DNA from 3 places in the Nitratireductor sp. PBL-C9 genome. Region 3 is predicted to be linked to each of the others. Evidence: riboswitches for the same ligand, from Rfam matches in the RefSeq annotation. Region 3 holds a riboswitch; each other region holds the start of a gene.
The links. A riboswitch is a leader RNA that binds a small molecule or an ion and turns the genes downstream of it on or off. The one in region 3 is predicted to bind thiamine pyrophosphate.

Region 1: another riboswitch for thiamine pyrophosphate. It lies ahead of thiB (thiamine ABC transporter substrate binding subunit); the one in region 3 lies ahead of thiC (phosphomethylpyrimidine synthase ThiC).
Region 2: another riboswitch for thiamine pyrophosphate. It lies ahead of thiC (phosphomethylpyrimidine synthase ThiC); the one in region 3 lies ahead of thiC (phosphomethylpyrimidine synthase ThiC).

Annotation. Positions count from the first base shown of each region.
Region 1 is NZ_JBPAXW010000009.1:80,587-84,510, reverse strand. Features, by position in the region: gene ACRTG1_RS18510 (ABC-F family ATP-binding cassette domain-containing protein) at 1-1,463, opposite strand, end outside; gene ACRTG1_RS18505 (thiamine diphosphokinase) at 1,467-2,114, opposite strand; TPP riboswitch at 2,208-2,369, shown strand; gene thiB (thiamine ABC transporter substrate binding subunit) at 2,407-3,411, shown strand; gene thiP (thiamine/thiamine pyrophosphate ABC transporter permease) at 3,450-3,924, shown strand, end outside.
Region 2 is NZ_JBPAXW010000001.1:766,808-770,731, forward strand. Features, by position in the region: gene ACRTG1_RS03590 (tripartite tricarboxylate transporter permease) at 1-834, shown strand, start outside; gene argE (acetylornithine deacetylase) at 827-2,017, shown strand; TPP riboswitch at 2,127-2,251, shown strand; gene thiC (phosphomethylpyrimidine synthase ThiC) at 2,365-3,924, shown strand, end outside.
Region 3 is NZ_JBPAXW010000001.1:52,796-56,719, reverse strand. Features, by position in the region: gene thiO (glycine oxidase ThiO) at 1-178, opposite strand, end outside; gene thiC (phosphomethylpyrimidine synthase ThiC) at 182-1,999, opposite strand; TPP riboswitch at 2,113-2,237, opposite strand; gene argE (acetylornithine deacetylase) at 2,347-3,537, opposite strand; gene ACRTG1_RS00265 (tripartite tricarboxylate transporter permease) at 3,530-3,924, opposite strand, start outside.

The sequences.
Region 1 (3,924 bases), on a different contig from region 3:
TCGGCATAGCCGCCGGCATATTCGATCCAGCGGCCATCGCCGGCCGGCGCGATGGTGCTCGTGACCGTGCGGTCGAGGAAGTCGCGGTCATGGCTGACGAGCAGCACGGTGCCGGGGAAGCCCTCGACAAGCTCCTGCAGGAGATCGAGCGTTTCCATGTCGAGATCGTTGGTCGGCTCATCGAGCACGAGAAGATTGGCCGGGCGGGCCAGAAGGCGGGCGAGCACAAGCCGCGCGCGCTCGCCACCGGAAAGCTCGCGGATCGGCGTGCGGGCCTGCTCGGGCTTGAACAGGAAGTCCTTCATGTAGGAGACGACATGCCGCTCCTGCCCGTTGACCACGACGCTGTCGCCACGGCCATCGGTGAGGAAATGAGACAGGGTCTCCAGCGGGTCCAGTGCACGTTTCTGGTCCAGAATTGCGATTTCCAGATTTGCGCCCAGCCGCAGCGAGCCTTCGTCCGGCTCGAGCTTGCCGGTCAGAAGATTGATCAGCGTCGTCTTGCCGGCTCCATTGGGGCCGACAAGGCCAACACGGTCGCCGCGCAGGATGCGCGTGGAGAAATCCTTCACCACCTGAAGCCCGTCATAGGACTTGGCGAGGCCCTTTGCCTCGATGACCAGCTTGCCGGATTCGGCGGCGTCGCTGGCCGTCATGGTGGCCACGCCTTCCGCACCGCGATGGCTGCGGTGCTTTTCGCGCAGCGCATGCAGCTCGCCCAGACGGCGCACATTGCGCTTGCGGCGCGCGGTGACGCCATAGCGCAGCCAGTGCTCCTCGCGCTCGATCTTGCGGGCAAGCTTGTGCTGGTCGCGCTCTTCCTCTTCGAGCACCTGATCGCGCCAGTCCTCGAAATGGGCAAAGCCCTTGTCGAGCCTGCGCGTCACGCCACGGTCGAGCCAGACGGTTGCGCGGCTCACGCGTTCGAGAAAACGACGGTCATGCGAGATGGTGACAAGGGCTGAAGACGTGCGCTGCAGCTCTTCTTCCAGCCATTCGATGGTGGCGAGGTCGAGATGGTTGGTCGGCTCGTCCAGCAACAGCAGATCAGGCTCGGGCGCAAGCACCCGGGCGAGCGCGGCACGGCGCGCCTCGCCGCCCGACAGCGTTGCCGGGTCTTCATCGCCGGACAGGCCCAGCCGGTCGATGACCAGCGCCACGCGGTTGATGTCGTCCGCCGGGCCGAGACCGGCCTCCACATAGGCGCGCACGGTCGAAAAACCCTGCCAGTCGGGCGACTGGGGCAGATAGCGCACGGTCGCCGTCGGCTGGCGGAACACCTCGCCATCCTGCGGCTCCACGAGGCCGGCGGCGATCTTCAGAAGTGTCGACTTGCCGGAGCCGTTGCGCCCGACCAGCGCCAGCCGCTCGCCGGGGCCGACCATCAGCGATGCGCCATCGAGCAGCGGCGTGCCGCCGAAGGTCAGGCGAATGCCATCAAGCTTTAAGAGAGGCGGCGCCATGGATCAGTGTTCTCCGTCGTTGGAAAGATGGGCGACCAGAAGCGCCCTGCCCTCTTTGAGGGTAACCGCGAGTTCGCCATCGACCACATTGGAAAGGGTCAGCGACGAGCCGAAAGGAACCTCGACCGCATCGAGCGGCCATTTGGCCCCTTCCACGGTGAGGCCGGAAAGGGCCGAAAAGCCGAGGATCGAAAACAGCGTTTTCTGCGGATAGTCGAAGCGATGGCGTTTGCCGGGCAGCAGCGGCACGCCTTCCTGCACGCCGCTTGTCAGCCGCGTCTTAATGCCCTGTTCTGAAAGCTGAAGCGCCTGCGCGAGATGCAGGAACATGTGGTCGGGCCGCGCGCCGCCGAAAGCACCCACGAGAACGAGGCTCGTCGCGCCCGCTTCCAGCGCTGCGGCGATGGCGAGTTCCCCGTCCGTCTTGTCCTTGTCGGCGGAAAAGGCGCGGCGCGGCACCCGGGCATAGGCCTCGGCCATGCCGTCCGGCTCGGAATCGAAATCGCCGACCCACAGCTCCGGCATAACGCCCAGAAGCGCTGCGTGGCGCATGCCTGAATCAGCCGCGATGATGCGGCTGTCGGCGATTTCGGCATCGAGTGCCGGCGTGCGTGTGAGATCTCCGCCCAGGAGAAGGGTAAACAGGCTCATGGTCGAGGCCCATATCATGCCGGCGGGCAAGCGCCAACGGCGTTCGCGCCATTCCGCCTCTTGCGCCGGCCCCTGCCGCGCCCTATTTTCCCGGTCGCTCTAACGGGGTGCCGGCGGATTGCCGGCTGAGAGGCCCAGTGGTTGAAACGGATGCAGCTTTTCCCTGAACAAAGGAAAGCCGCATCAGTGGAACCCGGCCAACCCGCTGAACCTGATCCGGTTTGCACCGGCGGAGGGATTAGACGCTTTTCGCACAGCGCCTCATTCCCCAACCAAACGAGAGGAGGCGCAGATGCGCGCGACCACCCTGCTTTCCACCATAGCGCTTGGCACGCTGGCCATGGCCGGCCATGCGGCGGCCGAAGACAAGCTCACCGTCTACACCTATGAGAGCTTCACCTCCGACTGGGGCCCCGGCCCGGCGGTGGAGAAGGCGTTCGAAGCGGAATGCGGCTGCGACGTGGATTTCGTTTCCGTGGCCGATGGCGTGGCGCTTCTGAACCGCGTGAAGCTCGAAGGCAAATCGACCAAGGCCGACATCGTGCTCGGTCTCGACAACAACCTCGTGCACGAGGCCCGCGAGACCGGCCTGTTTGCGCCGCATGGCGTCGACATGGGCAGGGTGAACGTGCCGGGCGGCTTCGAGGACGACACGTTCGTTCCGTTCGACTACGGCTATTTCGCCTTTGTCTATGACACCGAGGCCATCGAGACCCCGCCGGCAAGCCTGAAGGAGCTGGTGGAGAGCGACAGCAATCTGAAGATCGCCATTCAGGACCCGCGCACCTCCACGCCGGGCCTCGGACTGCTGCTCTGGATGAAGGCCGTCTATGGCGACGACACAGCGGACGCCTGGGGCAAACTGCAGGACAAGGTGCTGACGGTGACGCCGGGCTGGAGCGAGGCCTATGGCCTGTTCACCAGCGGCGAAGCGCCGATGGTGCTGTCCTACACCACCTCGCCCGCCTATCACCAGATTGCCGAAGATTCCGAGCGCTACAAGGCGGCGGGCTTTGAAGAAGGGCATTATCTTCAGGTGGAAGTGGCCGCACAGACCGTGAAGGGCGCGGAAAACCCGCTGGCGCAGAAATTCCTCGCCTTCATGACCGGTCCCGGCTTTCAGGACGCGATTCCCGAAACCAACTGGATGTTCCCGGCCGGCGAGACATCGGAGCCGCTCAACCCGGTGTTCGACACTCTGGTGAAGCCGGGCGAGACGCTCGAATTCTCATCGAAAGAGGTGGCGGAAAACCGCAAGGCCTGGGTCGATGAGTGGCTTTCGGTGATGAGCCGCTGACCGTTTCGCGCGCGCCCGACATGGAAAGACGCCCCCTGATGGACAGGCGTATCGCAGCGGGACGGCTTGCGCTGGCCGCTGTCGGCCTGCTGATCGGCGGGGCCTTTGCGGGCCTTGCCGTGGAGGCCCTGCAACAGGGTACGGGCGCGTTTGCAGCTTTCGACGCCTATCTGCTGCGGATCGCCCGCTTCACGCTCTGGCAGGCGCTGTTATCGACGCTTTTATCAGTCGTGCCGGCGATCCTTCTGGCGCGCGCGCTGGCGCGCCATCCCGCATTTGTGGGGCGCGCCTTCATTCTGCGCCTGTTTGCCGTGCCGCTTGCGCTCCCCGCCATTGTGGCGGCGCTCGGCATTCTGGCGCTTCTGGGAAGAGCGGGGATTTTCGCGCCTTTCCTGTCCGTGCTCTTCAATGAGCACTGGCCCGGCATTTACGGGCTTTCGGGCATTCTGGTCGCCCATGTCTTCTTCAATCTGCCGCTGGCCACGCGCCTGTTCCTGAACGCGCTGGAAAGCG
Region 2 (3,924 bases), 710 kb from region 3:
TTCCGCGAGGAAAACCATGGCCAGGCCATGAAACTTGGCGACAACCGGCTGACGCTGGCGGAATTCCGCGGCTCGGTGAAATCCATCATCCGCGGCAGCTTCATCGGTGTGATCATGGGCGCCATTCCGGGCATCGGGCCGTCGGCCGCCGCCTTCTTCTCCTATGGTGAGGCGCGTCGCTCCTCCCCCAACAGCGAGAATTTCGGCAAGGGCGAGCTGGAGGGCATCGCGGCTTCTGAATCGGCCAACAATGGCTGCTGCGGCGCGACCATGATCCCGCTTCTGGCGCTCGGCGTTCCCGGAGACGTGATCACCGGCGTCATGCTCGGCGCGTTCATGATCCAGGGCCTCACGCCCGGCCCGCTTCTGTTCCAGAACAATCTGAACGAGGTCTACATGCTGTTCATCGGCATGATGTTCTCCTCGGTCCTGCTGTTCGGCGCGGGCAAGCTGACGGTGCGCTTCTTCTCGCACATCGCGTCGATCCCGCAGGTGCTTCTGACGCCTGTGGTCCTGATGCTGTGCGTCTATGGCATCTATTCGATTTCCAGCAACATGTTCGACGTCACCGTCCTGCTCATCATGGGCGTTGTCGGCTTCATCATGCTGCTTTTGAACATCCCCCCGGCGCCGTTCCTGATCGCCTTCATTCTGGGGCCGATGTTCGAGGACAATCTGCGCCGCGCGCTGGCCATTTCGCGCGGTGACCCGTCCGTCTTCTTCCAGTCCGCCATTTCCTGGATTTTCGCAGGTCTGATCGTGTTCTTCGTCGGCCTGACGATCCGCCGGGAGTGGCAAAAATACCGAGAGAACCGTGCTGCACAGAATGCCTGAGGCCGAAAAGTCCACCATGTCACTGCTTGAGAATGCCAAGAGCCACCTGAAGGATCTGGTCGCCTTCGATACGACGAGCCGCTACTCGAACCGGCCGCTCATCGACCACATGGCGGCGTTCCTGCGGGAATACGGCATCGAGCCGGTCATACTGCTGGACGAGACGGGCGAGAAGGCAAACCTGATCGCCCGCATCGGCCCTGCAGACGTTCCCGGCGTCGTGCTGTCCGGCCACACCGATGTGGTGCCGGCGCTGGAAAAGGGCTGGACTTCCGGTCCGTTCGACCTGACCGAGCGCGACGGAAAGCTCTATGGCCGCGGAAGCTGCGACATGAAGGGCTTCGCCGCCTGTGTCATGGCGATGGTGCCGCAGCTGGCAGCCGCGAAGCTGGAAAGGCCCGTCTGGCTCTGCTTCTCCCATGACGAGGAAGTGGGCTGCCTCGGTGCGCCGGCCATCGCCGAATGGCTGGCCGCGCTCGACGTTCCGCCCATGCTGGCGATCATCGGCGAGCCGACCGACATGACGCTGGTGACCGGTCAGAAGGGCAAGATCGCCATGCGCTGCCATGTGCATGGCACGTCCGGCCACTCCTCCTTCGCGCCTGATCACGTCAACGCCATCGACTATGCGGCGCGCATCGTTTCGATGATCGCCGAACGCGGCGAGCAGATCGGCGAGGAAGGCCCCTTCGACCGCGATTTCACGGTGCCGCATTCGACCATGCTGGCGACCATGATTTCCGGCGGCGTCGCCACCAATGTGACGCCGGATCTGTGCAGCTTCAACTTCGAGATTCGCAGCCTGCCGACCCATGATGCGCGGGCCGAACTGGAATCTCTGAAAAAGCGCGCAAACGAAGAAATTTTGCCGAAAATGCAGGCGAAATGCGCCGAAACCGGCATCGAATGGGAAGAAATTTTCGCCTATCCGGCGATGGGCGACAGCACGTCGACCGACGGCTTCGCCTTCTTCCGCGACATCATGCCGGAGTGGTCGGGCAAGGTGTCCTACGGTTCGGAAGGCGGTGTGTTCGAGACCATCGGCGGCATCCCTTCGGTGATTGTCGGCCCCGGCTCGATTCGCCAGGCGCACAAGCCCGACGAATTCGTTGCAATCGAACAGCTGGACCTTTGCCTCGATTTTCTCGGCAAGGTCGCCTGGAAGGTCACCGAACCGGCCTGACCTAAGCATTCCGGCCCGGCCGCTCATCGCGGCCGGGCCTCCCCTGACGCGGAGTTCTGCACAACCGCGTCAGCCTGCTTGACAAGCAGCACCGCCTTCGCCCACCCTAAAGCCTCACCTGGGGGGTCCCGCCAAGGGGCTGAGATTCTGCTGGCATGGTTTTCCATGCAGCGCAGTGACCCGATGAACCTGATCCAGTTCATACTGGCGTAGGGATGGTGCACGCTTGGCGGGTCACAGGCTTATCGCGGCCGAAAACCGTTTCCGTACAGGAACGTCACAGCTCTTCCTCCTCTCGGCACGAACTGGGTCTCCATTGCTGAACGAGCAGAGGAGGCTCTGAACCCATGGACGCATTTGCCCCGACCGTAACCACCGGCCCGTTGCCGGCGTCGCGCAAGGTCTACAAACCCGGAACGCTTCACCCCGAGATTCGCGTGCCCATGCGCGAAATCGCGGTGCACCCGAGCGCCGGCGAACCGCCGGTGACCGTCTACGATTCCTCCGGCCCATACTCTGATCCCGACATGCTGATCGAGATCGACAGGGGCCTGCCGCGCATCCGCGAAGCCTGGGTAAAGGCGCGCGGCGACGTGGAAGCCTATGAGGGACGCCACGTCAAACCGGAAGACAATGGTTTTGCCACCGGCGACCGGCTGACGCCGGAATTTCCCATTCGCCATCAGCCGCTGAAAGCGAAGGACGGCACGGCCGTCACGCAGCTCGCCTATGCGCGCGCCGGCATCATCACGCCGGAGATGGAATTCATCGCCATCCGCGAAAACCTCGGACGCGCGCAGGCCAAGGCCGCGCTTGCCCGCGACGGCGAGAGTTTTGGTGCATCGATCCCCGATTTCGTGACGCCGGAATTCGTGCGTGACGAGGTGGCGCGCGGCCGGGCCGTGATCCCCTGCAACATCAACCACCCGGAAGCCGAGCCGATGATCATCGGCCGCAACTTCCTTGTGAAGATCAACGCCAATATCGGCAATTCCGCCGTCACCTCCTCCATGGCAGAGGAAGTGGAAAAGATGGTGTGGGCGACGCGCTGGGGCGGCGATACGGTGATGGACCTGTCGACCGGCCGCAACATTCACAACATCCGCGAATGGATCATCCGCAATTCGCCCGTGCCGATCGGCACCGTGCCGATCTATCAGGCGCTGGAAAAGGTGAACGGCATTGCCGAAGACCTGAACTGGGAGGTGTTCCGCGACACGCTGATCGAACAGGCTGAACAGGGCGTCGACTATTTCACCATCCATGCGGGTGTGCGCCTGCACTACATTCCGCTGACGGTCGACCGTGTCACGGGCATCGTTTCGCGCGGCGGCTCGATCATGGCCAAGTGGTGCCTGCACCATCACAAGGAGAGCTTTCTCTACCAGAACTTTGCGGAAATCTGCGACATCTGCCGCGCCTATGACGTGTCGTTCTCGCTGGGCGACGGCCTGCGGCCCGGCTCCATCGCCGACGCCAATGACGCAGCCCAGTTTGCCGAGCTGGAAACGCTGGGCGAACTGACGAAGATCGCCTGGGAGAAGGACTGCCAGGTCATCATCGAAGGCCCCGGTCATGTGCCCATGCACAAGATCAAGGAAAACATGGACAAGCAGCTCGAGGTCTGTGGCGAGGCCCCGTTCTATACGCTTGGGCCGCTCACCACGGACATTGCGCCGGGCTATGACCACATCACGAGCGGCATCGGCGCGGCGATGATCGGCTGGTATGGCACGGCCATGCTCTGCTACGTCACGCCGAAAGAGCATCTGGGCCTGCCTGACCGCGATGACGTGAAGACAGGCGTCATCACCTACAAGATCGCGGCGCATGCGGCGGACCTCGCCAAGGGGCATCCGGCGGCGAAGATCCGCGATGATGCGCTTTCGCGGGCGCGCTTCGAGTTC
Region 3 (3,924 bases):
CCGGCTGTTCCGCGCTTTCACGCTCGCACCAGGGCGCAAGCATCCCGCCGGCAAGCCATGAGGCGCTGCCCGCCGATCCGGTGCGAACGTCGCAGACAGTCACCTGCGCGCCCGCCCGGACAAGCTCATGGGCCAGCGTGAGGCCGGCAATGCCGGCCCCGCGAATGAGGACATGCATGGGTCAGTCCCCGTTCTCCGCCGCCACCTGGTCGAGCGGCATGTAGAGATCGCCGCCCTCGCGGAACTTCTCCGCCATCTTCGCCATCCCCTCCTTCTGCGCCTCGGCGCGGATGTCGTGGGAAATGCGCATGGAGCAGAATTTCGGGCCGCACATGGAGCAGAAATGCGCCACCTTGTGCGCTTCCTTCGGCAGGGTCTGATCATGGAAATTACGCGCCGTTTCCGGGTCCAGCGAGAGGTTGAACTGATCCTCCCAGCGGAACTCGAAGCGCGCCCGCGAAAGCGCATCATCGCGGATCTTCGCCGCCGGATGCCCCTTGGCGAGGTCCGCCGCATGCGCCGCGATCTTGTAGGTGATGACGCCTGTCTTCACGTCATCGCGGTCAGGCAGGCCCAGATGCTCTTTCGGCGTGACGTAGCAGAGCATGGCCGTGCCATACCAGCCGATCATCGCCGCGCCGATGCCGCTCGTGATGTGGTCATAGCCCGGCGCAATGTCCGTGGTGAGCGGCCCAAGCGTATAGAACGGGGCCTCGCCACAGACCTCGAGCTGCTTGTCCATGTTTTCCTTGATCTTGTGCATGGGCACATGACCGGGGCCTTCGATGATGACCTGGCAGTCCTTCTCCCAGGCGATCTTCGTCAGTTCGCCCAGCGTTTCCAGCTCGGCAAACTGGGCTGCGTCATTGGCGTCGGCGATGGAGCCGGGCCGCAGGCCGTCGCCCAGCGAGAACGACACGTCATAGGCGCGGCAGATGTCGCAGATTTCCGCAAAGTTCTGGTAGAGAAAGCTCTCCTTGTGATGGTGCAGGCACCACTTGGCCATGATCGAGCCGCCGCGCGAAACGATGCCCGTGACACGGTCGACCGTCAGCGGAATGTAGTGCAGGCGCACACCCGCATGGATGGTGAAATAGTCGACGCCCTGTTCAGCCTGTTCGATCAGCGTGTCGCGGAACACCTCCCAGTTCAGGTCTTCGGCAATGCCGTTCACCTTTTCCAGCGCCTGATAGATCGGCACGGTGCCGATCGGCACGGGCGAATTGCGGATGATCCATTCGCGGATGTTGTGAATGTTGCGGCCGGTCGACAGGTCCATCACCGTATCGCCGCCCCAGCGCGTCGCCCACACCATCTTTTCCACTTCCTCTGCCATGGAGGAGGTGACGGCGGAATTGCCGATATTGGCGTTGATCTTCACAAGGAAGTTGCGGCCGATGATCATCGGCTCGGCTTCCGGGTGGTTGATGTTGCAGGGGATCACGGCCCGGCCGCGCGCCACCTCGTCACGCACGAATTCCGGCGTCACGAAATCGGGGATCGATGCACCAAAACTCTCGCCGTCGCGGGCAAGCGCGGCCTTGGCCTGCGCGCGTCCGAGGTTTTCGCGGATGGCGATGAATTCCATCTCCGGCGTGATGATGCCGGCGCGCGCATAGGCGAGCTGCGTGACGGCCGTGCCGTCCTTCGCTTTCAGCGGCTGATGGCGAATGGGAAATTCCGGCGTCAGCCGGTCGCCGGTGGCAAAACCATTGTCTTCCGGTTTGACGTGGCGTCCCTCATAGGCTTCCACGTCGCCGCGCGCCTTTACCCAGGCTTCGCGGATGCGCGGCAGGCCCCTGTCGATCTCGATCAGCATGTCGGGATCAGAGTATGGGCCGGAGGAATCGTAGACGGTCACCGGCGGTTCGCCGGCGCTCGGGTGCACCGCGATTTCGCGCATGGGCACGCGAATCTCGGGGTGAAGCGTTCCGGGTTTGTAGACCTTGCGCGACGCCGGCAACGGGCCGGTGGTTACGGTCGGGGCAAATGCGTCCATGGGTTCAGAGCCTCCTCTGCTCGTTCAGCAATGGAGACCCAGTTCGTGCCGAGAGGAGGAAGAGCTGTGACGTTCCTGTACGGAAACGGTTTTCGGCCGCGATAAGCCTGTGACCCGCCAAGCGTGCACCATCCCTACGCCAGTATGAACTGGATCAGGTTCATCGGGTCACTGCGCTGCATGGAAAACCATGCCAGCAGAATCTCAGCCCCTTGGCGGGACCCCCCAGGTGAGGCTTTAGGGTGGGCGAAGGCGGTGCTGCTTGTCAAGCAGGCTGACGCGGTTGTGCAGAACTCCGCGTCAGGGGAGGCCCGGCCGCGATGAGCGGCCGGGCCGGAATGCTTCGGTCAGGCCGGTTCGGTGACCTTCCAGGCGACCTTGCCGAGAAAATCGAGGCAAAGGTCCAGCTGTTCGATTGCAACGAATTCGTCGGGCTTGTGCGCCTGGCGAATCGAGCCGGGGCCGACAATCACCGAAGGGATGCCGCCGATGGTCTCGAACACACCGCCTTCCGAACCGTAGGACACCTTGCCCGACCACTCCGGCATGATGTCGCGGAAGAAGGCGAAGCCGTCGGTCGACGTGCTGTCGCCCATCGCCGGATAGGCGAAAATTTCTTCCCATTCGATGCCGGTTTCGGCGCATTTCGCCTGCATTTTCGGCAAAATTTCTTCGTTTGCGCGCTTTTTCAGAGATTCCAGTTCGGCCCGCGCATCATGGGTCGGCAGGCTGCGAATCTCGAAGTTGAAGCTGCACAGATCCGGCGTCACATTGGTGGCGACGCCGCCGGAAATCATGGTCGCCAGCATGGTCGAATGCGGCACCGTGAAATCGCGGTCGAAGGGGCCTTCCTCGCCGATCTGCTCGCCGCGTTCGGCGATCATCGAAACGATGCGCGCCGCATAGTCGATGGCGTTGACGTGATCAGGCGCGAAGGAGGAGTGGCCGGACGTGCCATGCACATGGCAGCGCATGGCGATCTTGCCCTTCTGACCGGTCACCAGCGTCATGTCGGTCGGCTCGCCGATGATCGCCAGCATGGGCGGAACGTCGAGCGCGGCCAGCCATTCGGCGATGGCCGGCGCACCGAGGCAGCCCACTTCCTCGTCATGGGAGAAGCAGAGCCAGACGGGCCTTTCCAGCTTCGCGGCTGCCAGCTGCGGCACCATCGCCATGACACAGGCGGCGAAGCCCTTCATGTCGCAGCTTCCGCGGCCATAGAGCTTTCCGTCGCGCTCGGTCAGGTCGAACGGACCGGAAGTCCAGCCCTTTTCCAGCGCCGGCACCACATCGGTGTGGCCGGACAGCACGACGCCGGGAACGTCTGCAGGGCCGATGCGGGCGATCAGGTTTGCCTTCTCGCCCGTCTCGTCCAGCAGTATGACCGGCTCGATGCCGTATTCCCGCAGGAACGCCGCCATGTGGTCGATGAGCGGCCGGTTCGAGTAGCGGCTCGTCGTATCGAAGGCGACCAGATCCTTCAGGTGGCTCTTGGCATTCTCAAGCAGTGACATGGTGGACTTTTCGGCCTCAGGCATTCTGTGCAGCACGGTTCTCTCGGTATTTTTGCCACTCCCGGCGGATCGTCAGGCCGACGAAGAACACGATCAGACCTGCGAAAATCCAGGAAATGGCGGACTGGAAGAAGACGGACGGGTCACCGCGCGAAATGGCCAGCGCGCGGCGCAGATTGTCCTCGAACATCGGCCCCAGAATGAAGGCGATCAGGAACGGCGCCGGGGGGATGTTCAAAAGCAGCATGATGAAGCCGACAACGCCCATGATGAGCAGGACGGTGACGTCGAACATGTTGCTGGAAATCGAATAGATGCCATAGACGCACAGCATCAGGACCACAGGCGTCAGAAGCACCTGCGGGATCGACGCGATGTGCGAGAAGAAGCGCACCGTCAGCTTGCCCGCGC